DNA from 2 places in the Shewanella sp. NKUCC06_TVS genome. Region 1 is predicted to be linked to the other one. Evidence: predicted binding sites of a transcription regulator. Region 1 holds the regulator's gene; the other holds the start of a gene.

Region 1 (15,350 bases):
GAAGTGGCCATCATGCTCAACACTAAAATCACTTACCAAGATAAAACCCATTTGGGCACTAAACCTAGGGTATATCGCGTTCCTACCAAAAGAGGGGGGATTTGATTATGAACAATACTTGGGGCGACATGGCGCAATATGATCCTGTCACTTGGCACTGGGTCATCGCCGTTTACCTGTTTATGGCGGGGTTATCCGCGGGCAGTTTACTGATTGGCATTGGTTTGCGCTGGGCGAATAAGGAACTCAGCGCGGGAGCCGAAAGCAGCATTCTTAAGGCGGCAGCCATTATTGGGCCTGTGGCGATTAGCTTAGGTTTAGCTTGTTTAGTGTTTGACTTAACCAAACCCTTCCACTTTTGGTTGATCTTAATTCACTATAACTTCCAGTCTGTGATGGCAATCGGGGTGCTGGCGCTGCTGGCGTATTCTCCCTTGGCCTTTGCATACGCCATTATTGTGCTGCGGGATGACTTACCAAAATGGGGGTTGGGTTTCCTAACACCTATCGCTAAGTTACTTATGCCATTTCGAAAGCTGATTGAAGTATTGTTGTTTGTCCTCGCGATTGGCGTAGGGGCTTACACTGGCTTCTTAATTTCGGCGATGAATGCTTATCCTATGCTCAACACTGCGGTACTGCCTGCGCTGTTTTTAGTGTCAGGTCTATCGGCGGGCGCTGCGGCAAATGCGGTACTGGCGTTGCTGATGTTTAAGACGGACAACCACGACAAAACCTTAGTGAAGATGCACGGTTTAGAATTGCCTGTGATGGCGATTGAAATTCTGTTCCTGTTCATGTTGTTCTGCGCCTTGTACTTCAAGGGCGGCGCGGCGGCTGCGGCCTTAGCATCGTTAACGTCTGGGTTATGGGCAAGCGTGTTCTGGATAGGCGTTGTCGGTATAGGTTTTGGTATTCCATTGCTGTTTATGCTGCTACCCGCCGCGACTCGCCACACTAAGGGCGCGATGATCATGGTGGCTTGTGCGAGCTTAACGGGCGTACTCGCCTTAAGACACTTTATTGTGTACGCAGGGCAAAGCTATTTAAGCTGAGTGTAAGCTGGCTTTACATATTGATAGATAAAGAAAAAGCACTGGCAATGTCAGTGCTTTTTTATTGTTTGAATCGTGAGAAGGTTTGCCAGTATAAGCAGGACGCTTATTGGGGTAATAACTCGATAACCGACTTCACCGTTAGCACTAAGGCGCTGATACTGCACAGGACTAACGTCGCCATCTTTGTCTTCTCTTTATCGACACGGCCCACTAATCGTCCTGCGACTAAGTAACCTAAAATCACTGAGGGGAGCAGCATCAACGACAGCCACAGATGTTTTAATTCTAATAAGCCAGTGATCGCTAAAATGATCAGTGCAATCATGGAGCTAAAAATGAAGAAGGCCGACAGCGCTGCGCGAAACTGCGAGGCATCTTTGCCTGCCAACAAAATCGCCATCGGTGGGCCACCAATCGCGGCGATATTGCCGAAGATCCCTGAAACCACACCTGCACCGAAGAGGGTTTTCTTATTCACTGGCAGGCTGAATTTATACAGGCTGAGGATCACTGCGACAGTCACAATGGCGGCGATGGATAAACCCAGTATGGGCTGAGGCGCAAACAGCAACAGGCTCGCGCCGATAAAACCGCCGGGCACGCGACCTAGGAGCGCATATTGCAAGCCATTGAATTCTAAGTGACCGCGTTCACGCACTAAGGTCAGCAGGGCGATGGAGAAACCCATAGCAATAACAGGCGCAGGTACAAGTTGTGGATCGACGATATACAGCAAAGGACTGGCGACAACCGCAAGTCCAAACCCAATCAGACTTTGGGTTAAGGCGCCCAGAAACACGACCAGCGAGGCTAAGGCGAGTGTCTGTGGATCTATCATAGAAAACATAGGATTTCCTATATCCCAAACCAACTCAAGATGGTGAAATTTAAAGTTTGAAGTCGCTTGGGTATAAACAAAAAGGGATCGTTAACGATCCCTATTGATGAGCACTGTGATATGACTTTGAAAGCGACGAGTCGCTATTCCATGTCTTCCCACTCGATTCCCATTTGATCCATCAACAACTTGGCTTCTGCGGGAATGCTGTCTGGATTATCTTTTGACAGATCTTCATCGTTGGGCAATGGCTGGCCAGTGTAGGCGTGCAAAAATGCCTCACACAACAGCTCGCTGTTGGTGGCGTGACGCAAATTATTGACCTGACGACGAGTACGTTCGTCCGTGAGGACCTTAAGCACTTTGAGCGGAATAGACACAGTAATTTTTTTTACTTGTTCATTCTTCTTGCCATGTTCAGCATAGGGGCTGATGTATTCCCCATTCCATTCAGTCATTGACTCACCTGTTATAACGCTAAATTCGGGGCAGATTTTAAACCCTTACAAAGAACAGTCAAATTATTGCTACTATTTCTTTGTGATTGCAAACAGATTTCTTTATGTTCAGACGTCTAAACGTCTTCACGCCTATTGACGATGGCGTTGGGCTTAGGTACATTTAGACGTCCAGACATCTCTATCAGTCTATCGAATTTAGGAGTCCACCCATGGCAGAGCGTCAATTAGCCACACTGGCAGTGCGTCAGGGTATCGAAAGCGATACTCAATATGGCGCAGTTGTGCCACCGATTTATTTGTCGACTAATTACGCCTTCGATGGTCATAAAAATCCCCGCGAATTCGATTACAGTCGTTCAGGCAACCCAACTCGCTGCATTTTAGGTGAAGCATTAGCCCAATTAGAAAAGGGCGCCACTGGCATAGTGACGTGCACTGGCATGGCGGCCATCACCTTAGTGACCACTTTGCTCGGCCCTGATGACCTATTAGTTGTGCCCCATGATTGCTATGGTGGTTCCTACCGTTTATTTACCAACTTGGCGAAGAAAGGCCAGTTTAAGCTCATTGTGGTCGACCAAACCGACAGCCAAGCGTTAGCCGCCGCTATTGCGCAGAATCCCAAGATGGTGTGGCTCGAAACCCCATCGAACCCGTTATTGCGTGTGGTAGATATCGAAGCCATTGCTAAGGCGAGCCATGGGGTCGGCGCGCTGGTGGTGGTAGATAACACTTTTTTATCGCCAATATTGCAACAACCCCTATTGTTAGGCGCGGATATCGTTATCCACTCCACCACTAAATATATCAATGGTCACAGCGATGTGGTCGGCGGCGCTGTGGTCGCCAAAGACGCGCAAATCGGCGAAAGCTTACATTGGTGGTCGAACACTCTAGGCTTAACGGGCTCAGCCTTCGACAGTTATCTGACCCTGCGCGGCCTGCGTACCTTAGCGGTGCGTATTCGCGAGCATCAAGCCAATGCCCAGCGTATTATTGAGGTATTAACCCAAAGCCCTGTGGTGAGCAAAGTCTATTACCCCGGTCTTGCGGATCATCCAGGTCACGCCATTGCGGCCAAGCAACAACAGGGCTTTGGCGCTATGCTGAGCTTTGAGCTCAAAGGCGGCGAGGCCGAAGTGGTGGCCTTTTTAGGTGCACTCAGCTTATTTAGCGTGGCGGAAAGTTTAGGTGGCGTCGAAAGTTTAGTTGCAGTGCCCGCCACTATGACCCACAGAGCCATGGAGCCGCAAGCGCGTTTTGAGGCAGGTATTAAGGAAACCCTATTGCGTCTATCGGTGGGTATTGAAGATGCCGCCGATTTAGTTGCAGATATTCAAGCAGGATTAGCCGCCGTTGCGGCTTGTCAGTAGAGGAATAATAGATGGCACGTTGTCACTTACATAAATTTGGTGGCTCCAGTTTAGCGGATGCCGATTGTTATCGCCGAGTCGCCCATATCCTGTTAACCCACGGTCATAGTGATGATCTCGTGGTGGTCTCTGCGGCGGGTAAAAGCACGAATTTCCTGTATAAATTATTAGCGCTGCGTGATGCGGGTCAGCTATGGCAAGAAGAATTACAAGTGCTGATCAGCTACCAACAGGGGTTGATTGAGCAGTTGTTGTCGAATGAACAAGCCCGAGATCTGCGTGAGCGTTTGGCCACTGATAAAGCGCAACTCATCAGCTTGTTGTCTTTAGATGAGCGCAACGAATACCAAATCAACCATGTGGTGAGTTTTGGCGAACGTTGGTCGGCACGTTTAATGGCGGCGCTGCTGCGCGAATCTGGCGTGGCAGCAAGCCATGTGGATGCCTGTTCAATTTTAGTGGCCGATGAAGCCGCTGTGCCACAAATTCGGGTACAGGAATCCCGCGCTAAAGTACAAGCCCTATTAGCTGCGCATCCCAATGAACGCTTAGTGATCACAGGATTTATCTGCGCTAACGAGCGTGGCGATACCTTGTTACTTGGTCGTAATGGTTCAGATTTTAGTGCCAGCCTGATTGCTAGTCTCGCCGATATCGAGCGCGTGACTATTTGGACCGATGTGGAAGGGGTGTTCAACGCCGATCCTAATAAAATCAACGATGCCAAGTTACTGAAAAGCATGTCACTTGCCGAAGCCGATCGCCTAGCGCGTTTAGGCTCGCCAGTATTGCATTCGCGCACTTTGCAGCCGTTATTCAATACCGAAGTGAGCTTAGCGGTGCGTTCAAGTTATGCGTCCCACACCGACTTTACCTTAATCGCGCCCCACAGTTCGTCGGCGAGCGCGCCTGTGGTGACTAATCTCAATGCTGTTGTCCTGTTCGGCTTTAAACTCACGGGTGAGTTAACCCGTTTATTAGATTTATTGATCGCCGCGGGTTTAACGCCATTGGCCCATTGGACCTCTGCCCATCAAAGGGTTGAACTTGCCTATACCGCTGAGAATCAAAAACAAGTTCAAAGATTACTCGATGCCGAGGCAGAAGCATTAGGGATCAGCGAGCAGCAGATCAACACAGATTTTGGTTTAGTCGCATTAGTAAGTGCCGACGCCGAACATTATCGCCGCAGCTTCGCGCGTTTACTGAGCCGTGATGCTAAACCTTTGTTCAGTGGCGATTTAAGTTTAGTGACGTTAGTGCCCCAGTCACAGGTGAATCTGTTAACCCAAAAAGTCCACCGTCGCTGCGCTGGCCCGCGTAAACGCATTGGCGTCTTGCTGCTCGGTGTGGGTAATATCGGTGAGGCTTGGATTGATCTGTTTAAGTCGGTTTCACCCTCACTGGACCATGAACTCGAAGCTAGTGTTGAGTTAGTCGGGTTAGTCAGTTCGAGTAAAGCCTTGATTAAATCCACTGGCATTAATCTTGCCGCGTGGCAAACAGAGTTTAATACTGAAGCAACGCCTTGGCAGTATGAACATTTATTCGAGCAATTAGAGCAAGTTAACTGCGATGAGATGGTGGCCTTAGATATCAGTGCCAGCGCCAGTTTGACGCTGCAATATCCAGAATTGTTCGAGCGTGGCATCCATGTGGTGAGCGCGAATAAACTTGCGGGCTCGGGTCCACTGCCTTTCTATCGAGAGTTAAAGCAGCAACTGGGTAATCGTCGCTTATTTTGGCGCTATAACGCCAGCTGTGGCGCAGGTTTACCCATCCAACATGCGCTAAATGATCTGCGTAACAGCGGTGATAGCGTTGAAGCGGTGGGCGGGATTTTCTCCGGCACCCTGTGTTGGTTATTTGAAAAATACGATACCAGTAAGCCATTTTCAGAATTAGTGATTGAAGCCAGAGGCTTAGGTATTACTGAACCCGATCCCCGCGACGATCTCTCCGGCCGTGATATGCAGCGTAAACTGCTTATTTTGGCCCGTGAAATTGGCCTTGAAATCGAGCTTGAAGATATTGAACTGCGTTCACTCGTGCCAGCCGCTTTGGCGGATATTCCCTTAGATCAATTTCTCACCCGCATTGCCGAGTTAGATGCTGATCTGCTGCAACAGTATGGTGCGGCGGCGGAGCAAAATAAGGTGCTCAGATATGTGGCATCCTTAGACAACAGCGGCCTAGAGCTCAAGGCCGAAGTGGGTTTGCAGTGGATTGATACCCATCACCCTTACGCCAACTTAACCCCTGGTGATAATGTGTTTGTGATCCGCAGTGTCTTCTACCAAGGTAATCCGCTGATCATCCGTGGACCGGGCGCTGGACGCGAAGTGACAGCGGCGGCGGTGCAGTCGGATCTGACCCAGATCTGTCGCGATCTGCTGCAGGAATAACGCGGTATCAAGCCTCTTAAAGGACTCCTTCGAGTCCTTTTTTATTGGCTAGAATAAATCTATCGAATTAACCGAGATTAAATGCGGTTTATGGACATTTTTTGGCTTGACTTACATCTCAGTTTCTCTAGTATATGGACATATAGACGTCCAAACGTCCATTTTAACTAATTCATACTAGCAAAGAGTAGCGCCAAGGGCGGTTGAGGAAATACACATGGCTTTTCATCACGCACAACATTCACAATCGCTGAACCAGAGCTTGTCTGAGCTTAATGGCGATATTAATGTTTCTTTTGAGTTTTTCCCGCCATCGACCCCCGAAATGGAACAGATCCTGTGGAACTCTATCCGTCGTTTAGAGCCGCTGAATCCTAAGTTTGTGTCTGTGACTTACGGTGCTAACTCAGGCGTGCGCGACCGCACTCACGGCGTGATTGAACGTATCCAACAGGAAACCGACCTCGTTGCCGCGCCGCACTTAACCTTAGTGGATGCCAGCGATGAAGAACTGTTAGAACTGGCTAAGCATTACTGGAAGTCGGGCATTCGTGACATAGTGGCACTGCGTGGTGATTTGCCCGCAGGCAGCCCCAAGCCAACCCGTTTTGCGGTGGATTTAGTGCGTTTGCTGCGCTCAGTGGCTGACTTTGATATTTCAGTTGCGGCTTATCCAGAAGTGCATCCCGATGCGAGCAATGCACAGGCGGATTTGATCAACCTTAAGCGTAAGATTGATGCGGGTGCTAGCCGTGCCATCACCCAGTTTTTCTTCGATGTGGAATCTTACCTGCGTTTTCGTGATCGCTGTGTTGCCGCCGGTATCGACGTTGAAATTGTGCCGGGTATTTTACCTGTGACTAACTTTACCCAGCTAAAACGTTTCGCGGGCATGACCAATGTGTCGTTACCGAATTGGTTACATAAGCAATTCGACGGTCTAGAAAACGATGCGGGTACACGCCAATTGGTGGGAGCAAACGTGGCCATCGACATGGTGAAAGTGCTGTCCCGCGAAGGCGTGAAGGATTTCCATTTCTACACCTTAAATCGCGCCGAATTGACCTACGCGATTTGCCACACTTTAGGCGTGCGTCCTAAATAAAACCTTATAAAATAAGCTAATAAAAACGCCGCAGAGAATGCGGCGTTTTGTTTTGTTTAAATTCTAAATTGAGCTAATAAAGTTGTTAAACGGGCTGCGAGTTGGGCAAGTTCATCGCCAGCGCGTGCAGTTTGTACCGCACTATCTGTCGCATTGGTCGCAATATCATTGATGTTATTAACATTTTTATTAATTTCTGCCGAAACCGCACATTGCTCATTTGCAGCGCTGGCGATCTGGATATTCATCTGGCTAATGGTGGAAACCGCATGGGTAATGGCTTCGAGTGCTTCACCCGCTTGGTGAACTTGGGATACACAGCTTTGGGTGGTACGGGTGCTGGTTTCCATCGCATTGACTGTGGACTTAGCTTTATGCTGAAGCGCTTCGATCATCTGCTGAATTTCCGTTGTAGATGCTTGAGTACGACTCGCCAGAGTGCGTACTTCATCGGCAACGACCGCAAATCCTCGACCTTGTTCTCCCGCCCTTGCGGCTTCAATTGCCGCATTGAGTGCGAGTAAATTAGTTTGGTCGGCAATATTACGGATAACCACAAGCACAGAATCGATTTCAGCGGTATTATGCTCTAATTCATTGATTTCACTCGCTGCTGTGGCTATTTCCTCGGCCAGTATGGCGATAGTGGTTACCACTTTTTGTACAACCAATTTGCCTTGTTCGGTTGAGTCATTGGCATGATTGGCGGCATCGGCCGCATCGGTCGCGTTATGGGCAACTTCTTGTACCGTTGCGGCCATTTCATTCATTGCGGTGGCAACTTGCTCGGTTTCGAGGTGCTGGCGACTCGCCATCTTCTGGGTTTCCCGCGTAATGCTCGACATTTCTTCAGCAGAGGTGGCGAGCAGGCTTGTTGAGTCGGCGACGTGGGAAACTGTGTTGTGGATTTTTTCTACAAACCGGTTGAATGCCATCGATAATTCAGCAATTTCATCCTTACCTTTTACCGCGATTCTGCGCGTTAAATCGCCTTCACCTTCAGCGATATCATTCATGGCTTGGGTGGTTTCAGCGATAGGGCGAGTAATCCCTTTGGCAATAAACCAAGCAATGGCGGTTCCAATGACCAGAGCCACTAAACCGATAAGGATCAACTTAAGGCGAATATCCGCTATCGCTTGTTCTGAATGGGTTCTATCCATCGCAATATCGAGTACGCCAAACACGTTTCCTGAGTAATCTTTTATGGCGTGGCGATACAGGGCGTAGGTTTTGTTATTTAAGGAAATAGTGCGTATGACTTCATGGCCTTGCATGACGTTATTGAGTTCATCTGTCGCTTGGGTATCAGGCGTGAATGTAGCGCCAAATAACTTGTACCCTGAACCATCTGGCAAGATGAGGGCAATTTCTGCTTGATAGGCTTGTTTAAAATTATCAAAAAAGGGTTGACCGAAGGACATGCCAAACTCAACTGAGCCCGTGTGTTGTCCGTTGTAAGTCATTGGAACTAAACCACGAATACCTAATCCTTCCACTCCATATTCCAAGCCATAAAGAGGGCGCTTTTGGCTATTTGTTTCAACTATGGTCTTGCGTATGCTGGTGAGATCATCGCCAAATTTTTCAGGACGATGCAAGCGTAAAAAAGAAGTGGCTGGTGGTCTATGGAATTGGAATTGCTGAACCGCAAAATCGCGCTTAAGTTGGGTAAATATAGGTAAGGTACGGGCGGTGAGTTCATCACGCTCGCCTGTTGCAAAGGTGCTTTGAACTTCTGGCGTGAGTGAGATGATGGTTGCCATTGCTTCGGCTAATTTGCCCGATGAGGCTATCTCGGCAACAGCGGTTTCATAGATCTTATGGAGTTCTCTTTGCTCGGATTCTGCAACTTGGCGACTGAATTCAGAGAGAACGAGCGGCATGATAAAGCTCATTACTGTTAACAGTAATAGACAGATCCCAATAACGATCCTCGTACTAATTTTTAGATTTATCAAAACAGCCTCCAATTCATGTGCAAATCAACTCAATTTATCCGTTTGATATTATAGAGATACAACTTGATAAGATTTGAGAGGGCGCGAACCTTTTTAAGTTATTTATTCCCTCTTACGCTCGTTTCGTGCCCTTGGACACAGATCTATTTTGGGCCTAAATATTTACTTAGCCTGCTAACTAAGTATAATGCTTAGCACGCTAACTAAGTGGGTGAGCAAGATGCAAAAAGAATTAGAGCGACTAAAAGAGTTATCACTGGCGGAGCATTTAGGCCGTCTGCATCGACTGTGGCGTACCGTGGCCGATGTTGAGCTGGCACCTTTAGGATTAACTCATCCCCGTTGGACTGCCCTTTGGAAACTGCTGCGTTTAGGCGACAGTGTGAGCCAAAAAGTGTTGGCCGATGCCTTAGAAATTGAATTGGCTTCGCTAATGCGCACCTTAGGGCAATTAGAAGAGCAAGGTTTAGTCGAGCGTCATTGTTGTGACAAAGATAAGCGGGCAAGGATTGTGAGTCTGACGCCAGCAGGATTAGATGTTTTAAAGCAAATGGAAGCGCGGATTATTCAAGTGCGCCGTGAGTTATTAGGCGGGATCAGTGCCGAAGAGTTGAGCGAATTTGAACGCATTATTAGCCTGATCAGCGACAACGCAAGCGCCAAATTAACCAAGGTTACAGACACCCTTTTGTGAGAAAGAAGATGACACCGGATCAACAGTTTGCCCGTTTAGTAAAATTTGCCATGTTTGGCTTTGTGATGGTTTTTGGCTATTTCATGCTGGCCGACACTATGATGCCATTGACGCCTCAAGCAATGGCGACCCGTGTAGTGACTAAAGTGACACCGCAGATCAGCGGTAAAATCCAGACCATAGCCGTGACCAATAACCAAACGGTTGCCAAGGGCGATTTGTTGTTTCAAGTCGATCCCGCGCCTTATGAGTTAGCGGTATCGCAAGCTAAATTGGCCTTAGAGCAAGCCCGTCAAGATAATTCTGAGTTAGATGCCTCGCTACTGGCTGCTAAGGCCGAGGTCAATGCCAATAAAACCACCTCACAACAAAAACGCAGCGAGGCTAAACGTCTCGATGCCCTGTATGCCACCCATGGTGTATCGCAGCAGCAAAAGGAGCTAGCCGATAGCGATGCCGCAGCTGCTGAAGCCAATTTGCTTGCCGCCAATGCGCGTTTAGAAAAACTCAAAGTGAGTCGTGGCAGTTATGGCGAAGAGAATCTTAAAGTGCGTCAGGCGCAAAATCATTTAGCCCAAGCCGAGCTTAATCTGTCTTATACCCAAATACGTGCAGATCAAGATGGGATAGTGACTAACTTACAGTTAGAAGTCGGTAGTTTTGCGACCGTGGGGCAACCTCTGTTGGCCGTGGTATCGGATAAAGTGGATATTATTGCCGATTTTCGCGAGAAGAGCCTGCGTGGCGTGAATGCTTCTTCGACCGCTTTGATTGCGTTCGATGGCGAACCTGGGCGTTTATATCGGGCGACGGTGAGCAGTGTCGATGCGGGCGTGAGTGCTGGGCAATTCGATGCCAATGGCCGTTTAGCCGCGCCACAGGAATCGGACCGTTGGGTACGTGATGCCCAAAGATTGAGATTACATCTAGTGTTAGATGGTATGGCAATGAACAGCTTACCTGCGGGTGCGCGCGCGACCGTGCAACTGCTGCCCGAGAATAGTCTGTTTAGCTTGCTCGCTAAGGTGCAAATTAAAGCAATCAGCCTGCTGCACTATATTTACTAGCCTATTTACTAGAATGTTTACTAGCGTATTTGCCAGCATATTTATCGGCATATCCATCAGTACTTATCTGTGTTGACGAGCACGAGTGACTCGCGGTGGTTTGTATTTGCCACGAGTCGCTTGAGTGAACGCTTCAAAGCAACATAAGTGTGAACGCAGCATAAGCCAGCTAAACATCCTCATTTAATGTATCGATAGAACAAGGCGACGAGCATGTTACTACGCCATAGCCCATTGACGGCCAACGATTTACGCCAGTGTTTACGGATTGCGACTGGCGCGACCTTAGGTTTTACCCTGTGTAAAATTTTTGGTTGGAGCAATGGAGTCTTTTTCACTGTGACACCTATGCTACTACTCGGATTAGTGCCAGTGATGAATGGTCATGCTATGCGCCAATTATTGGCTTCATCTGCCATGGCTGGGTTAGAGGTTGGGTTACTCGGCGGTTTCTTTGGCAGCCATCCCGGCATGATGACTCCCATCGTTTTCCTATTATTTTTATACCGCTTTGCGGCCATGTCCCGCGGCAGTTTGTTTCTCTTTGGTGCCAACGGTGTGCTGAGTCTCAGTATCATGCTGCACTTTGCAAGCTATCCCGGCGTTGACTTAAACGACTTAGTTTTCAGTAATTTTTGGGCGACAGCACTTTCAGTAGTTATCGCCTACGCTATGACGGCACTCTGGCCCGATGTGGAACCAAGAGCGGCTTACAAACCTGGGCCTAAGGCGCCGCATCGAATGCGCCACGAAGCCTTGCTCGGCGCGACCATAGCGACGGCATCGTTTCTGGTGTTCCAAATATTTGATCTGCGGGATTCGATGTCGGCTCAAGCGACTACTCTTTTGCTATTGTTTCCTATGCATTGGAATGGTGCACTCGACTATGCCCGTAAGCGCGCCATAGGCACCCTGTTGGGGGTGTCGTTTGGGATACTCGTGCAGTTGCTGCTCTATGATTGGTCAGGGCTATTGATGTTAGTTGTGCCCTTGTTGTGGATTGGACTGATGATTTTTAGCCAAGCCCATGTGCGCGAGGCGAATGGCTCAGGTGTCGGTTTTGGTGCTATGACCACGTTAGGGATTTTGTTTGGGCAGTATTTGACCCCAGGTAACGACTTAATCTTCAGTGCCTTATATCGAGTGAGCAGTATTTTAATCGCTATCGTTGGCACGTTACTTTTATGCTATTTGATACATAAGTTATTGAATCGTTTCGAATCGACGCGATTTGGTTATTGAGCAGGCCATTAAGTCTTGAAGGCTTGCAGCTTAACCTTGTACAGAGTAAGGTAAATTTATCCCGTTTGAATTGAACAATAAGTGACTCTTAATGAATGTTAAGGCTCATTTATTGGCTGTTTTAAAAATGAGCGGCTGATTTTAAAATGGGTTTAGTGTGTGAGCACAAACATAAATAACAATAACCCCTATGCTTTAGAGCTTAATTCTCTTCAAGGATAGAACATGAAGATTAAAACATTAGTCATAGGCTTAACGCTATGTAGCGGCTATGCCGCTGCCGCCGAGCCTTCTGACAAACAATCGATGAACGTTATGCCACAAGCTGCGCAGTTATGTGTGTCTTGCCATGGGGCAGGGGGTGAGGGTATTGAACCACTCGGCCCTCGATTAGCGGGATTATCTAAAGAATATATCTCGACACAATTGCAGCATTTCCAAGCGGGCGTTCGCCAAAACGCGACCATGATGCCGATGTCAATGACGCTCCAAGGTGACGGTATTGAGCAAGTGTCGAGCTATTTTTCAGCTAAGCCTGCCAATGAAGTCAAGCCTGTTATCCGCGGTGAACAAGTTGTTTTTAATGATGATACCGCCCGTTTAGCCTATCAAGGTGATTGGTCCCGTGGTTTACCAGCCTGCGTGACCTGCCATGGTCCTTCTGCATTAGGTGGCGGCTTATTTCCTCGCTTAGCAGGTCAACAGGCGAGTTATATCAAAACGCAATTATTAGCATGGCAGTCGGGAACACGTAAAGGTGATGTCGATGGCATGATGGGGAGCGTCGCGAATAAGCTCACCGTCGCCGAGATTGATGCGTTAGCCAACTACTTTGCGAATTTAAAATAAGGAGCCGGCCATGAAATATTCCGCAATGTTATTACTGGCCGCGATGGGGTCGTTAACCGTTCAGGCGCAAGCTGAAACTGAGCCAGTACAAGAACGCCCAGATAAGCAAGCTCCGCTGCCTTCTTTCCCTAAGGTAGCAGATCAAACCTATCTTACCCCTAGACCTTTGAGTGCGATTCCCGAAGGCGCCTTTGGTGATAAAGTGCGTTTAGGTTATCAACTGTTTGTGAATACCCAACAGCTGCGTGATAAGTATGTGGGTAATGAGCTTAACTGTACCAATTGCCATATGGATGCAGGCCGTAAAGCCAATGCATCACCCCTCTGGGGCGCGTATTTTGCTTATCCGGCGTATCGTAAAAAAGACAATAAAGTCAGTAGCTTTGAAGAACGCATCCAAGGCTGTTTTAACTATTCGATGAATGGTAAAGCCCCAGCATCAGGTAGCCCTGAGTTAGTGGCGCTTTCTGCTTACGCTTATTGGTTAGGCATGGGCGGCTTGATGGATGAGGCTAATATCAGTGGCCCTGTTCCTGAGATCAGTGATGCTGAGTTAGTCAAAGGTGCTAAGCGGGATGACTTCCCACTACCAGAGGCATTAGCTAAGGCTATGACAGTTGAGCAACGTGCTAACTTGCCGGGGCGAGCTTATCCTGAGATCCCAAAACCCGAACAAGCCTATTCACCTGAACGAGGTAAAGCCGTGTATGTCGCCCATTGCCAAACTTGTCATGGTGTTGATGGGCAAGGTCAAGCCATTGCGGGTGTGTATGCACTGCCGCCGCTGTGGGGACCTCAAAGTTATAACTGGGGAGCGGGAATGCACAGGGTCAATACTGCCGCATTTTTCATTTATGAAAACATGCCCTTTGGTAAGAGTATGCAGTTGACGAACCAACAGGCTTGGGATGTTGCCGCTTACATCAACTCCCACGAGCGTCCGCAGGACCCACGTAGCAAAGGTGATGTAAAGCAAGCGCAGGAGAAATACCATAATGACAGCGATTACTATGGTCTCACTGTTGATGGCAAAGTGTTAGGCACTGAGTCCTATCCGATTTTCCCTAAGAAGTCATAGTTGAGCCGCTGAGATTAAGTGCTCGTGTGATGTTATAAAGCGAGTGAATAAGTTAGACAGAAAAGCCAGCAAGCATTTAGCTTTGCTGGCTTTTTTATTAATTAGCCCAAGAGTTTAGGCTTGTCATGGCACTTTCTCACCGACACGCAGCTAGTCCATCCGTGGATGCTCGACCGCCCCGTCCATGGGGCGGACGGTCGTCTCGCAAATCACCATGACTCACCTTTCGGACATCAGTGTTAACTGTCGCTTTAAAAGCATACGGAGATTTTCGCTATAAGTGGCTTATTCACTATCTCGAATGTGCAAAACGTATTGAGGGAGTCGAACCCTCTATACGTTTTCTAAGAAGCTGATTTACGATGGTTTTTGATCAAAGGAAACAAAGTTTTGTTACACCTTACTGTATTTCTATCGAAAGAGAAATGTGCAAGTGATCTCAGGCCTTACCAAGCCACTCCGTTATTCACCGTGCCAAAATACTTCTCAGTAAATAAGGTCTCGATTTTTCAGGATGAAAAATGTTGATAAGCCACTGATGCTGATGTTAACTTATTGGCGTCATTAAATTATTTTCTCGTTTATTCCCATGTCTAACTCTATTCGGGTTGGGTTTTATTAGAAGAGCGGGTAATACACTGTTATGTGTTGGCGCGGGATATCTCGATATATTTGATAGAGTGTTATATGAATTTGAATGGACAGCAAAAAATTGTTGATATGCTTGGAGAGTGCCACAGAGAGCTTACTCATATCCAAGGCTCAATGGGTGAGCCGGAGTCTCTGACTAAAGAACCCTTGTTAAATATCCACCTTTTTAGGGCTATTAACAATGAAGTTGAGCTGTGGCTTCAAAATCCAAAGAATAATTCAGTAGTCACGCTTGCAAGCAGAAATATCTTTGAATTGTACTTAATCTTGCTTGAAGTTAACTCAAATGAAGATTCATTGAAAAGGTTTTATGCTCAGTTGGCTGGCGACATAGATGATCTAAATGCTGCATTTATAAAAAAGTGTAAAGCAGCGAGTTATGCTATACCAGAAAGTGCTTTTGGCGTACTTCAGGAAGAGACTGCTTCTATTCCTTTTGAAATCGTCACAACTCGTCCTTTTAATATGCGAAATTTAGCTAGTGAGCATGATTATCTAGAGGACTATGATTTTTTCTATAAGCTAAGTTCAAAGTTGATTCATCCTTCGGCACTAAAAGTCTTCGGTA
Region 2 (15,350 bases), on a different contig from region 1:
TAAAGGCACGACCATGAAAATGGTGCAAGCCATCATGAAGAGCACAGATCAAAGAGTTAACGAAGATAAGCCGGTGACACCTTCATTCTTCTATGCTGCGCTTCTCTGGTATCCACTGCGTCAACGCGCCGAAGATATTGCCGTTGAAAGTGGCCTGACGTTATATGATGCCTTCTTTGCCGCCATGGGCGATGTGATGGAGCAGCAATGCCAAACCATTAGTATTCCACGCCGTTTTAGTACGCCAGCAAAAGACATTTGGCAGTTACAGTTACGCTTTGATCGTAGCCAAGGCACTCGCGCCTTTAAACTAATGGAACACCCTAAGTTTAGAGCCGCATACGATTTACTCTTACTCAGGGGCGAAGTCGAAGCGGGTAATGTCGCTAAAAGTGCCGCTTGGTGGCAACAATTTGTCGAAGCCGATGAAACAGAACGTTTAGCTATAGCGCGTAGCGGCAGTAAATCGCCAAACCGCAACCGTAATGCCACCCAACGTCGTCGCCGTCCTCGTACACCGAATGCCGATGGTTCAGCGCCGACGAGCGCACCTAAAGCGAGTGGTACACCTAAAGTTAAAACGGCTGAATAATGCCCCGCGTCTACGTCGCATTAGGCGCAAATCTTAAAGATCCCAAGGCGCAATTGGACAATGCCGTGATGGCATTGTCCGCCTTAGCCTTAGGCAATAGTCTCGTCGTTTCTCCCTATTACCATTCGACGCCCATGGGCGATGTCGTGCAACCCAATTATATTAACGCGGTGGCGAGTTTCGATACTGATCTTGCGCCATTAGCCTTACTCGATGCACTGCAGCATATTGAAAACACCCAAGGACGAGTCCGCCTAGAGCGTTGGGGGCCGAGAACCTTAGATCTCGATTTACTCTTGTATGGTAATGAGAACATTGACATTCCTAGACTCAAAGTGCCCCACTACGGCATGAAAACGCGCAGCTTTGTGCTCGTGCCTTTAGCCGCAATTGCACCGGATCTGATTCTGCCTTGCAACACTGCCATCGACAGTCTTATCGATACAAAAATGTTGGCCGAGTTACAACAACTGGGCATTGATCATTGAAGTCCGTCCTCAGTTAGCTTATAACACCACTTCTATTTGGTTTGAAGATCATCCATATGTCTAAAATTACTAGCTCAACCCTGTTGAAATACAAACAGGAAGGTAGAAAATTCACGGCACTGACAGCCTATGATGCCAGTTTTGCCAGCGCGTTCGATAGCGAAGGTGTCGATGTGCTGCTGGTCGGCGATTCTTTGGGAATGGTTCTCCAAGGCCATGACGATACCCTGCCCGTCGCTACTGCAGAAATCGCTTACCATACTCGCTGTGTTCGTCGCGGTATCGAACGTGCCCTGCTGATCGCCGATATGCCCTTTATGAGTTACGCCACACCAGAACAAGCCATGGTCAACGCCACTGAGTTAATGCAAGCTGGCGCGAACATGGTCAAAGTCGAAGGCGGACACTGGTTACTCGAAACCGTCACTAAGCTCACGGAACGCGGTATTCCCGTGTGTGCTCACTTAGGCTTAACGCCTCAGTCGGTTCATGTATTTGGTGGTTTTAAAGTGCAAGGCCGCGATGCCGAAAATGCCCAGCGCATCCTCGACGAAGCTAAGGCTTTAGAAGCTGCAGGGGCTCAACTACTCGTAGTGGAATGTATCCCTGCGCCTCTCGCTGCGGCGATCACTCAAGCCTTAACGATTCCAGTCATTGGAATTGGCGCAGGCGCATCGACCGATGGCCAAATCTTGGTGATGCATGATGTGTTAGGTATTTCAAGTGGTTACATTCCACGTTTCTCGAAAAACTACCTAAAACAAACCGGTGAAATTCGTTCTGCGGTACGTGCTTATATCGACGAAGTTGCCCAAGGAACCTTTCCTGGCGAAGAACACACTTTTAACAAATAACAGATTTATGCAAGGTAAGGCTCAATGATCACTAGCGCCCATATTGATGATATTCGCACTCAAGTGCGTGCATGGCGTGCCAAGGGCGAAACTGTCGCCTTCGTGCCGACCATGGGCAATCTCCATCGGGGACACATCACCTTAGTGAAAGAAGCGGCTAAACGTTGTGATCATGTGGTGGTATCGATTTTCGTCAATCCAATGCAGTTTGGCCAGAACGAAGATCTCGATGCCTACCCACGCACACTCGCCGCCGACAGTGAAGCCCTCACGGCTGCTGGCGCTGAGTTGCTGTTTACCCCAACGCCAGCCGTGATGTATCCCAAGGGCTTAGCGCAACAAACCTATGTTGAAGTGCCAGGTATTTCAGATCTGCTCTGCGGCGCTAGCCGTCCGGGGCATTTTCGAGGCGTTGCGACAATCGTCTGTAAACTATTCAACATAGTACAGCCCGATGTGGCACTCTTTGGCAATAAAGACTATCAACAGCTATTAGTCATTGAAACTATGGTTGAAGACTTGTCATTACCGATTGAGATTATCGGTGTTGATACCATACGTGAGGACTCAGGTTTAGCCATGAGTTCGCGCAATGGTTATCTCACCGCCGCAGAAAAAGCCGCTGCACCAGCATTAAAACAGGCGATAGATGCTATGGCTGCAGGGATCAAACAAGGTCAGAGTGTTGATGCTGTCACCGAGCAAGCGAAAATCAGTTTAGTGGCGGCGGGCTTTACGCCGGATTATCTGGAAATTCGTCATGCCCACACGCTTGAGAAAGCGCAGAGCCAAGACCAAACCTTAGTCATTTTGGCCGCCGCCTATATAGGTAAAGCGCGACTTATCGACAACTTAAGGTTCGATCGCTAATCTCTTAAGCGTTATCAATAAATAAAAAGGAGCAGTCGCTCCTTTTTATTTACCTAATGACCGACCAGAAGCTATTTTCTTCTTTAGAATCAATCCAAGCGCCAAAAATTTGAAGCGTCAAAAAACTGGTTTTATCCCTAAATTTACGCCATAGTATGATGCAGATGTTAATTTAAGGTAAATGATTAGCGGCAGACATTGACGAGTGAATTTGACCTTCTAATGATGCATGGCTAATCCTTTAATTTATTGGGCTTAACAGCCCGTCGACCTAACAATAAACGGTTAAAAAGGCATAATAATATAAACGTCATAATCACTATTTATCATGCTTAATCAAACAATTAAATCATAATAGCTATGCAAGTGTACAAAGGATTTGTGGCCTCATGGCAAGACTGATACTCACCCTAATTTGTGTTATTTTGCCCACTGCAATACAGGCAAATACCATTTATAAATGCCGTAAAGATGACAAAATTGTCTTTAGCCAAACCGCTTGCCCGCAGGAATTTAGCCAACATAAAATCGAATACCAGTTAGGGATAACGACTGAAGTAGACTCTGATAAAAGAGACATTCCTGTCGATCCCTTACACACTCTACTGAATAGTCGAACCATTTCTAAAGAAAAATTATTGCAGTTACTCGACGGCGAGATATATCGTCTTAAGCAGGAAAATAGCTATTTTGAAATTCTGCGCGCCAGTGAATTGCAGAAATTAGAACGTAAACGTTATTGGCAAAATAAAGAGAAAACCGATCCTGAATACATTAACGAAATGGACGATATCAATACTCGCTTCAATGCGTTAACTGTGAGTAATAACAGTGCGATGCAACAACTGGAAGACCGTAAAAGCCAAATCAGTACCGAAGCATTCCATGAAGAGTTAAAAAAACCAGAAAAGCACTGATCTCGCATAAAACAGTAGTATTAATCTTCTCTCTACCTCATTAAGGAATTTAATCATAATAATGGTTAATCTTCCGCTCACAGCAATGTCCCTTTGTTTAACCTAGGATTCATTACTGCAAGGACAAGAAGCCTGTTGTTACAAACAGGGTAAATGACATAGGTTGCTACAGTTAATTAAACTCCTCAGCAGTTTCTCGCTGGCACAAACGCGTGCTTTTTTATCAAGAAAATGCAAACGCGATAGTCGATGTATTTCCCTTCACTTGTTATTACATTGTTTAAAAATCAAATACTCTCTTCACAACAAATACGACTTAACTACTAGGACAACTAGGCTAGACCCCTTAAATAAAAACACGTCAATAAACATATAAAATCTATTTAATCAACACGATATAAATACAGCTATCATTTACCTTCTGTTAATCCTTTCTAGAATAAATACCCGTTTGGCCAATTGCGACATATTAACGGGACTCGTATCTTCAGGTCTGAATTTGGGATGCAAGTTGCTTTAAGCAGCCCAAGATATTTGATGCAAGGAGTCACCCGTGCCAAATACCTCTATACGCTTTTTGGTGCCGCTGATCTTGCTCTGTAGTTGTATGACTTCAGCACAAGAGCTGAATGTCAACGAGTTACCCGTAACCCTTCAGGCATTACTGGAACGTTCCGGTCGCGATAACCTTATCGAGCTGGTTCAACAAGGCACTGCCAACCAAGGATTACTGTTCCAGTCAGGCAGCGATAACAAGGCCGATGTAACACAAGTGGGCAATGATAACGATGCGCTAATCACACAGATTGGTTCAAACAATGAAGTCCAACTACTGCAAGTCGGCAGTCAAAATACGGCTTCAGTGACACAAATTGGCAATGACAATCTCGTGCAACTGAACCAACTAGGAAGCGGCAACTTTTCGATTCAACAGATTGCGGATGGTGCTGCAATCTCAATAACTCAATATTAAACAGGGAGCGTCACATGAAATCACAAGCTAAAAAATCACTTATTGCTTTGGCCATTGCAACAGGTTTAAGCGGTCAAGCTTTTGCTGCCAGTACAGTGAGTGAAATTAGCGTAGTACAGTCAGGCCAAGCCCAAGACACTTTAGTCTCACAAACGGGTGGCCTTAACGCTGCTGCGGTTGTGCAAACAGGTACAGATCAAACCGCAACTGTCATCCAAGACGGTGTGTGGCATGAAGCGGCTATTAATTCAACGGGTGATGATAACAAGGTCCAAATAACGCAACAAGTTGACTGGCATGTGGCAAGTGCAAATGTTGTAGGTGACAACAACAATGTAAATGTGTCGCAAGATGGTTTCTTTAACCAAAGCAGTAGCGATGTTACTGGCAACGATAACACGGTATTCGTTAACCAATTAGGCGAAGTCAACGAAAGCCAAGTTGAAATCACTGGCGCTGAAAACAGCGTGTTTGTTGAGCAAGAAGGCGACGCAAACTTTGCAGTTTTTCGCGTTGAAGGCAGCAACAACGACGGTAAAATCACACAAATCGGTGACAACAACCAAGCAGGTTTAATCGCTCTCGACTTAACCGCTAACGTGGGTAACAACAACGACGTTTCTGTTAATCAAGCGGGTAACAACAACTTTGGCGCGGCTAAGGGTATTGCAGGCGACAACAACAAAGTAGACATGGTCCAAAAGGGTGATAACCATGTAGGCTTCGTTTACGCACTGGCGGGCAGCAAAAACGATATTTCAATGGATCAAAAAGGTAACGGCAACACGGCTTATCTTGCGATGACTACGGGTGATGACAACAGTGTCGATATTACCCAAAATGGCAGCGGCAACACTATCGGTGATACTTTAGTGGCCGATATCCAAGGTGATGATAACGATATTACTATCACTCAAAAAGGCGATGTCAACGGTGCGGAGTTCCAAGTATGGGGCGATAGCAACGATGTTGACTTGAAACAAAAAGGCGATGCGAACTTCGCGACCTTTGGTGCATACGGCACAGATAACGACTTCGATTTATCTTCTAAAGGCGATAACAACGAAATCATTGCCTTCGCTGATGGTGAAGATAACAGTATTGAAGTTAGCCAAGAAGGTGATGAGAACTTTGCTTATGTAGATGCCGTGGGTAGCGATAACGAAGTTGATGTTGAGCAAGATGGCGCTGAGAACGAAACATTGATTTCTGTTGCTGGCAACAACAATGCCGATGTCAGCGCACTTCAAAGTGGCGATCTTAACGTTATTGACCTGATTATTGAAGGTGATGAAAACACCGCGCAAATTACTCAATCAGGTAACGGTAACTGGGTAGGCGGCGATAACGACACTTCATTTGCGTCAAATTCATTTGGTGTTCGCGGTGACAATAACAGCCTGTCAATCACTCAAACGGGTAATGACAACTTAGTGTTAGGTTCTCAAGCAGGCACTAACAACAGCATCAACGTGAACCAATCAGGCAATATGAACGTTGCCACTGTAGTGCAATACTAGTCAATACTGTTAAACCACCACAGCTAAACTCTTTAGTGGTGGTTTATAAAAAGGGTGTTAAACAAAAAGCGGGAATGTTTAAATAAACATTCCCGCTTTTCTATGTTGATATGCCAGCAATCATTAACATTAACCACTCAAAGCGATAAGCTAACGACCAATATCTTTAACTGACTAACTGCACAGCTCAAAGTGAGTTTGATAGGTTTGCGCCCAACGTAAAAGCTCAACCCGATTACGAGACTGGGTCTTGCGGAAAATAGAAGAAATATGCGCCTTCACTGTATGTTCGCTGATACATAACCTATGAGCGATTTCTTTATTCCTCGCACCACTCGATACGAATTGAATGATAGTGCGTTCACGGGATGTCAGCATCTGCAGCATAGCCACAGTATCAGAGGGCATCTCATTATTACCTTCTAACTTTTGTACGACACGGCGGAACATTTTGCTTAGCAAAGTTCTATCGTACCAAAGTTCCTCTGCCACCATTTTACGTAAACCCGTTAACATCAGATCCATACGTTGATCGGCAAATAAAATACCTCGAATGCCGAGTAACATTGCAGATTCTTGGTCTAAGGAGTCTCGCTCAACTTGATACAGCGCCACAGGAAAATGTGACACTAATCGCGAAGCTAACAGAGGTATCCCTTTGTTATCTAATGCTGAACCTTTTTGGGTGATCAGATAAAAACTACGGCGACTCTTGTCTAAATCCAGTTCAGCCGCATGCTTTACTATACGCGTTTTCAAACCTATGGATTCAGCGAGTAACGCTAAATGACATGGCGCGGCCATTTGGTGTAAAAAAACCAATTCATTAATTGTGCTCAATGACTCTCCTCCCTGAAAAGTATTCTCTATTGCAAAATGGTATGTTTGACTCGTCTTTTTAGTTAGATTTTTCAACATTCCATTAACCTAGTTGATTCTGACTAGTTAACGATTGAAAAACATCACCCAAATGTACTATTCCCTGTTTAATGCTAGTAGGTTCGACTAACTCACCACAATAAAATGGAATAACAGTCAAAAATACCGTTTTACTTGGCCAACGCCCAGCACCTAATACTTTCCAACTATGACGTTATCAATCCAAAGTTGCAACACAAAGAAAACACAATAACAACACTAAAGTATGACAACTCAATGTCACCACACTCACACCATACATTTCAGGGAAGAAAGTCTTACAACTCGAACAGAGAGCATCACCCACTTTTAGCCGCTAAATCCTCTGCTTGAGTCTCGCGATTTGTTTATCTTGAAAACGAGACAGTAAAGCTAACGCGACAATTGCACCAATGAGGGCAAGAAACATGTCAGATTGGGTATCCCATACATAGCCTTGAGTCCCTAAAAAGGCTTCAGCCCCTTCGCCAGTTGCCACGGCAACCCACCATTCGATCAGTTCATAAAACGCCGAAAAAGCGAGTACAAAACAAGTGGCAAGAAACGCACACCAAGCCCCAGGTTTAACAGCTTGATTACGCAACATAATTTCACGGGCGAGCATGGCTGGGATAAAACCTTGCGCAAAATGACCCACTTTATCGTAATTATTACGTTCTGAACCCATCCAATCGGCAATCGTGTCGAATAATGGCACTTCAGCGTAAGTATAATGAGCGCCGACAAACAACACACAGCAGTGTATTAAGACGAGAAAATATACTAAAGGTGTTAGTGGAAAACGTTTACGAGTAAAGAATAAAATCGGTACAGCAATCAATGCAGGTAAGGCTTCGAGCCACCATGTAAAAGGATCTGCGGGTTTTATCGCCGACCACACCAAAACTGAGAGGTAAATACCGCACCATGCGATTTTGTTATTCAATGTTTCTTCCTCTTATGCGATATTGTTCTAAATTTAGAATATTAACTTTAGCCATCTAGCCCTCCACACTGAGTAAAAAAAGTGCTACTTTGGTGGGTGAAGGTTGTGAGCATATCATAAGAAACATTTCTATTAATTAGAGGGTACCCATATCATGGCGAAACATTCGCTGGACAAGGATAAGATCAAGATCCTGCTGTTGGAAGGCGTCCACCAATCTGCGGTCGATGTATTTGAACGTGCGGGATACACCAATATCGAATACCACAAAGCTTCCTTAAGCGATGAAGCCTTACTTGAGTCCATTAAAGATGCGCATTTTGTGGGACTTCGTTCGCGTACCCAATTAACTGCTGAGGTGCTGAAACGTGCCGAGAAGTTAATCGCGATTGGATGTTTCTGTATTGGAACCAACCAAGTTGACCTTGCCACCGCCGAATCCCTTGGTATCCCAGTATTTAACGCACCCTTCTCAAACACGCGCAGTGTTGCAGAACTCGTGATTGGCGAGATCATTATGTTGATGCGGGGTATCCCTGAACGCAACGCTATCGCTCACCGTGGCGGCTGGATGAAAACCGCAGCGGGCAGCTATGAAGTGCGTGGTAAAACCTTAGGTGTGATTGGTTACGGCCATATTGGTACTCAGCTTGGCATTCTGGCGGAAACCTTAGGTATGCGCGTCGTGTTCTTCGATATCGAAGACAAACTGCCACTAGGTAACGCACAACAAGTCCATTCGTTGGAACTCCTATTAGCACAAGCTGATGTAGTAAGCTTACATGTCCCTGAAACTCCACAAACAAAAGACATGATAGGCGCTGCCGAGTTTGCAGCAATGAAAAAGGGCAGCATCTTTATCAACGCATCACGCGGTACTGTAGTCGATATCGAGGCCTTAACGGTCGCCTTGAAAGAGCGTCACCTCGCTGGCGCGGCGATTGATGTGTTCCCGGTTGAGCCACAATCGAATGACGATGAATTTATCAGCCCACTTCGAGGTCTTGATAACGTATTGCTGACACCGCATGTGGGTGGGAGTACTGCAGAAGCCCAAGAAAACATTGGTATTGAAGTCGCGGGTAAGCTCGCTAAATACTCAGACAACGGCTCAACCGTTTCTGCGGTTAACTTCCCTGAAGTGTCATTACCAACGCATAAAGGCACCTCGCGCTTGCTGCATATTCACCAAAACCGTCCGGGCGTGTTGATCAAGATCAACCAAGCCTTCTCGGAAAAAGGCATCAACATCGCCGCCCAATATTTGCAGACCACCGCAGAAATTGGTTATGTCGTGATGGAAGTCGACACAACTCAAGCGGAAGAAGCCTTAGTTGAACTTAAAGCCATTGAAGGTACATTGCGTACCCGCGTGCTGTTTTAAACTTTAAACTCCACTCGCTTTAAGCCTATCGACTAAAGCACACATAATAAGGCGCACAGATCATTCACAGATATGTGCGCCTTATGCTTTTGAGCCAACTGGAATTCCGTTACAATCTAGCCTCTCACATCGTCTTCATTTTCAGGATCTCGCTATGACTATTTCAGTTTCTACGCCCCATTGGGATCTGGACGCTACCTTGCCTCCACTTATGCTTGCCAACTTATCTCATTTAGGCCTCATCAAAGTCGTTGGAGAACAAGGCCGCAGTTTTATCCATGGCCAAGTGACCACAGATATCAGCTCATTAGCCACGGATCAATGGCGCTGGGGCGCGCATTGCGATCCTAAAGGTAAAATGCTGGCCAGTTTCAGAACCTTTGCCATTCAAGATGCACTCTTTATGTTGATGCCAAAGGATGCCATCGAAGTCGATTTACCCCAGTTACAAAAATATGCCGTGTTTAGTAAAGCCACCTTAAGCAATGCATCCGCTGAGTGGACTCTGCTCGGCGTTGCCGGTGAACAGGCAAGCCAATTCGTGAACAAACATTTTGGTGACATTCAGCAAGAGCTCACACTCATTGAAAATGGTGCGATTTTAAAAGACGCTGAACGTTTTATTTTAGTATTAACACCAGATGCCGCAGCGGCTTTAGTTGCGCAATCGGAACTGAGTGTATTTGACGCCAGTGCATGGCAAGCGTTAGAGATTGCAGCAGGTTACCCCAACCTTGCCGCCAGCCATGCCAGCCAGTACGTACCGCAGATGTGTAATCTACAAGCGGTTAACGGTATCAGCTTCAATAAGGGCTGTTACATGGGACAAGAAACCATAGCGCGAATGAAATATCGCGGTGGTAATAAACGCGCCCTGTATATTTTGCGCGGCCACACTAGTCTTCAAATCACCCTAGCATCAGGCCTCGAAATCGCGATGGAAGACAGTTTTCGCCGTGGCGGTCAAATCATTGAGTTTGTACAGCGTGGCAATCAAGTCTTGTTAACCGCCGTACTTCCTAATGACACGCCTAATGATACTCAGCTGCGTTTTGCCGACGATGAACAATCACATTTAACGATCCAAGCCCTGCCCTACTCATTAGATGAAGCGTAATGCTTTGATTTAATATGATGAGTATAAAATATTGAAGCAGAATAAAGGCGCCAATGGCGCCTTTATCTTAGTCAATGCACTTCGAGCATCAATTTTCTAAATAAGTATCTCGAATGGCAATTGCTTCTGGCAGGATTTGCTTGAACTCCTCCACCAGCTTGGGATCGAAATGTTTTCCCGCTTGATTTTCAAATAGCTCCATAGTTGCTTCAATCGTCCAAGCCTGCTTGTAAGGCCGTTGCGAAGTCAGCGCATCGAACACATCCGCAATCGCGGTGATACGCCCTTCAAGGGGGATTTCTTCGCCAACCAAGCCATTGGGGTAACCTGAACCATCCCACTTCTCATGGTGAGTTAAGGCGATACGACGGGCCATTTGCAATAACGGATCGCTATGTTCACCAATAATCTCTGCACCTATGGCAGCGTGCTGCTGCATAATTTCCCATTCCTGCGCATCAAGTTTCCCAGGCTTTTTCAGCACAGCATCGGGCGTACCGATTTTACCAATATCGTGCATAGGCGCCGCATTAAAAATCAAGTCACAAAAGGTCGTCGGTAAGCCGAGCTTTATCGCTAATATGCGGGCGTAATGACTCATACGCACAACATGTAGACCCGTCTCGTTGTCCTTGTATTCAGCAGCACGGCCAAGACGACGGATAATCTCGAAACGGGTTTCTTCTAATTCGTGAGTACGAACTTTAACTTGTTGTTCGAGTAGACGTTTTTGATCATAGAGCGCAAGATGCGTTTTAACTCGCGCTTTAACGACAGGCGCACTGACAGGCTTAGTAATGTAATCCACCGCGCCCAATGCAAAACCTTGGGCTTCATCAGCAATTTCAGATAAGGCGGTCACGAAGATCACCGGAATATGGCTGGTCAGCGGCTCTTGCTTTAGCAGCTTGCAGACTTCATAGCCATTCATACCTGGCATCATGACATCGAGCAGAATTAAGTCAGGCCGCGACTTTGTCACTAACGCTAATGCCCTTGGTCCATCGATCGCCACTTTGACTTTGTAATCATCACCTAGAATACCAATCAAAATATCGATATTCTCAGGTGTGTCATCGACGACTAATATTGTTGCTTTTTCCATTAACAACTCCACTCAATGTCACACATTATAAATTCGCGCTACCGCTTTCTATCCTAACTGTGTAATCACATCGTCAATTAAGTCGATTGCCTCATCAAACTGGTACTGATTAATCATAGACAAGGCAGGGCTTAACGCTTGCCACATCGCACTACTCACCTTCGGCTTTAACGCATCAATTTTTGCCACAGCACTAGCATCGGCTTCATCTAGATTCTGACGTAAGACCCGTAATGCGGCTCTCAAGTCCTCATCTGATAGCAAGTCCACCGCTTGGGGCTCGGCTTGATTCACTATCACAGGCTTAGCCTGTTCAATCGCATCGCAGATAGAGGCCACTAGCGGTTGAATTTGAACTAACTCATCTTCATAAGGCGCTTTCTCTGTTAAATGCAACTCAAGCAAACGTGCTAATTCCACCAATTTTGCCGAACTTAAATTACCCGCTAAGCCTTTAAGGGTGTGGGCGATACGCACCGCATCTTCGACTTGATTCGCCGCGATGGCTTTGCGAACCTGCTCCACCACATTACGTTGACTGCTCACGAAACGATCAAAGATTCGTTGATAAAGACGCGTCGAATGCTGCACCAGTTGCAAACCTCTATCAATATCCAACTCAGGGTGTTCTGGCCACTTGAGCAATACCGTTTTATCAGCGCCATTGCTGACTTCCCCCTGTGCGCTGGACGAAGTTAACTGAGTTGAGGCTTCCGCCCTTATCGCTGCAGAAATTCCAGAAGAAGATCCGAGGTATTTCAATAGGGTTTGATAGAGCACATTCACTTCTATGGGCTTGGCAATATGGTCATTCATCCCAGCCCGAAGACACATATCTCTATCACCAGCCATCGCATTCGCAGTCATAGCAACGACAGGTAAATTTGCCAACTCAGGCCTTTTCCTTATCGCTTTAGTGGCTTGATAACCATCCATCACTGGCATTTGGCAGTCCATTAACACTAAATCGAAATGCTGTTGGGATAGCTTATCTAAGGCAATTTGGCCATTGGTCGCGATGGATAAAATAATCCCCACTTGCTCTAAAAACTCGCTGGCGACTTCGAGATTCATCTCGTTATCTTCCACTAATAAGATACGCTTCCCTTGAAGTGGTAATAATAACTGCGGAGCCAGCTCTTCAGTGCGGCGTCTTACTGGCAATATGCCTTCACGGCCAATCGCATTCATTATGCCATCGAGCATGCGTGAGGCGCTGATGGGTTTACTGATGTACCCCGCCAGTGCTAATTGCTCAATTTGAGTGATAAATTCATGATTCGCATGGGCGGATACCATCAAGATCTTAGGCTGAGACTTAGCCTGTAGTTGGATCTGACGGGCGGTTTCTAACCCGTCCATATTGGGCATTTTCCAATCGATTAATGCCACTTCATAGGTCTGCAGTAAACAGCGGCTTATTGCTTCTTCACCTGAACGAACCGTATCGACTCTAAAGCCCATACTTTCGAGCGTTGTACGCATTATGTCTCTGGCGGTCGCGTTATCATCTACCACCAGCACAGACATGCCCTCAAGCTCTTGCTCAAGCACTAATTTTTGGCCCTCGGAAATTTGTAACTTCACAGTGAAATAGAAGGTGCTGCCATGACCAAATTGACTTTCGACACCAATATTGCCCCCCATGAGTTCAACGAGTTGCTTGCAAATAGCCAAGCCTAAGCCTGTACCACCGTATTTACGGGTGGTTGAAGTATCCGCTTGGGTAAAGGATTTAAATAATTTTGCTTGCTGCTGCTCAGTTAAGCCTATGCCGCTGTCACGCACACTAAAACGCAGCACGACATCATCATCTTGCTGCTCAACTAAGCTTAGCGACAATAACACCTCACCCCGTTCGGTGAACTTAATGGCGTTATTCATCAGATTAATCAACACTTGCCCTAACCGCAGCGAATCCCCTAACAGATAACGAGGCACATTGGGCGCAACGGCAAACAATAATTCAATCTGTTTGTGGGCGGCTTTCTCAGAAAACATATCGCTGAGATCTTCCAACATAGTGTCGAGCTGAAATGGCACAGATTCTATGTCGAGCTTACCCGCTTCAATCTTAGAGAAATCCAGAATATCATTGATAATTGATAGTAGAGACTGCGATGCCCGCTCAATCTTCTCTACATAATTTTTCTGTTTTTGATCAAGCTCTGTCTGCAAGCACAGCTGCGACATGCCGATAATGGCGTTCATTGGGGTGCGTATTTCGTGGGACATATTCGCCAAGAAGTCACCTTTGGCTTTACTGGCGGCATCGGCTTGCTCTTTGGCAAGTAACAGTTCATCGGAGAGCAATTTAAGCTCTGTCATATCGACCATGCTGATCACAGCCGATTCAAATTGTCCTTGGGCATCTAACAGTGCCGACACATTGACCGTCATCCATAAAGGCGCACCAGAAGGACGAATAAAGCTTCTCTCGCCACGATAATGGTCAATTTTGCCACCGACCAATTCCTTAAATTGCGCCTTGGCAATAAGCTTATCTTGCGCGCTAAGGACCTCAAAAATTGCGGTATTGCGTAAACTCTCCCGTGACCGCGCCATATCGGCACAGAATTGGTCATTACAATCTAAGATAACGCCTTTAACATCCACATTGACGATACCAATGGTCGCACCATCGAACAGTGCCTTAAAGTGCGCTTCACTGAGGGCTAACTCTTGTTCTATGCTCTTGCGTTGGGTGATGTCCATTACATACCCATTCCAAGTAATAGCGCCATCTTCTACATGGCCGCTCGCACCCGCCTCCATCCAACGTATGCTGCCATTGGGATGGCGATAACGAAACTCGCGGATCCATTGAAACCTATCTTCACTCTTACCCGAAAGTGCCAGCACGACATCCGGCCTTTCTTCATCAAAAATTCGCTCAGCGATGATGTCAAAATTACTAATAAGATCATCACGATGTAGCCCCAGCATTTTCATTGCCGCACCAGAGAGAAAGGTAAATCTGCGATCAGTAGGCGAGTGCCACAACAATTGGTACACGGTACAAGGAATAGACTCTGTAATATTGGTCAATTGCAGGCGCGAAGCCTCTAGCTGTCCTATAGCAAACTTACTCTCTGTGATGTCATCAATACTGCCGTCGAACCAAAGTGGAACGCCCTCTTCGGTATAACTTGCCTTACCTTTCTCATGCACCCAGCGCACACTGCCATCGCGATGGCGGATACGATATTCCACTTCAAAGGTAGCTTGAAGTGCGAGTGCTTTATCCATTTCGTGCAGGCAGAAGCCCCGATCTTCCTCGATGATCAAAGAGATATAAGTACGATTCTGATTATTGATAAATTGGCTTGCGGCATATCCCGTAATTTCACCAATATTGTCACTGATATATTCCATTACCCAAATATCGCCAATACGTAAACGATATACGGCGCTAGGGATATTGGAGACCAATCCACGAAAACGCTCCTCACTCTCCCGAATTTTAAGTTCAACCGCAATTTTATCCGTCATATCGCGAATCGAAGCTGCAACTTGCTTTTGTCCATCCGCATCCGCAGGGAGCATACTCAGCGCTATTTCAGCAATAAATTCATTACCATCGGCTTTTAAAGCCCGAACATGACGCGCATTTGCCATGCCTCTATCGCGGCCTTCGCGAAGGAATTGTTGTCGCTCAAGAACATGTCGGGTACCCAATTCTTGTGG

Evidence for each region. The regulator MetJ, encoded in region 1, represses methionine synthesis genes. The targets are predictions, from matches to a motif close to TAGACGTCTAGACGTCTA.
Region 2: a site for MetJ is predicted at 8,106-8,123, ahead of serA (phosphoglycerate dehydrogenase). Genes of this name have one in related genera too.

The regions. Positions count from the first base shown of each region.
Region 1 covers NZ_JAHKQX010000004.1:186,692-202,041, reverse strand. The annotation lists gene KO531_RS06260 (4Fe-4S dicluster domain-containing protein) at 1-105, shown strand, start outside; gene nrfD (NrfD/PsrC family molybdoenzyme membrane anchor subunit) at 108-1,055, shown strand; gene KO531_RS06250 (sulfite exporter TauE/SafE family protein) at 1,162-1,905, opposite strand; gene metJ (met regulon transcriptional regulator MetJ) at 2,040-2,354, opposite strand; gene metB (cystathionine gamma-synthase) at 2,567-3,730, shown strand; gene KO531_RS06235 (bifunctional aspartate kinase/homoserine dehydrogenase II) at 3,742-6,135, shown strand; gene metF (methylenetetrahydrofolate reductase) at 6,353-7,240, shown strand; gene KO531_RS06225 (methyl-accepting chemotaxis protein) at 7,297-9,198, opposite strand; gene slyA (transcriptional regulator SlyA) at 9,422-9,895, shown strand; gene KO531_RS06215 (HlyD family secretion protein) at 9,904-10,962, shown strand; gene KO531_RS06210 (DUF2955 domain-containing protein) at 11,176-12,204, shown strand; gene KO531_RS06205 (c-type cytochrome) at 12,430-13,053, shown strand; gene KO531_RS06200 (c-type cytochrome) at 13,064-14,131, shown strand; gene KO531_RS06195 (hypothetical protein) at 14,819-15,350, shown strand, end outside.
Region 2 covers NZ_JAHKQX010000027.1:18,525-33,874, reverse strand. The annotation lists gene KO531_RS21590 (polynucleotide adenylyltransferase PcnB) at 1-592, shown strand, start outside; gene folK (2-amino-4-hydroxy-6-hydroxymethyldihydropteridine diphosphokinase) at 592-1,080, shown strand; gene panB (3-methyl-2-oxobutanoate hydroxymethyltransferase) at 1,137-1,934, shown strand; gene panC (pantoate--beta-alanine ligase) at 1,959-2,804, shown strand; gene KO531_RS21570 (DUF4124 domain-containing protein) at 3,194-3,721, shown strand; gene KO531_RS21565 (curlin) at 4,275-4,694, shown strand; gene KO531_RS21560 (curlin) at 4,709-6,214, shown strand; gene KO531_RS21555 (LuxR C-terminal-related transcriptional regulator) at 6,389-7,054, opposite strand; gene KO531_RS21550 (DUF2238 domain-containing protein) at 7,449-8,057, opposite strand; gene serA (phosphoglycerate dehydrogenase) at 8,212-9,441, shown strand; gene ygfZ (tRNA-modifying protein YgfZ) at 9,596-10,558, shown strand; gene KO531_RS21535 (two-component system response regulator) at 10,647-11,663, opposite strand; gene KO531_RS21530 (PAS domain S-box protein) at 11,712-15,350, opposite strand, start outside.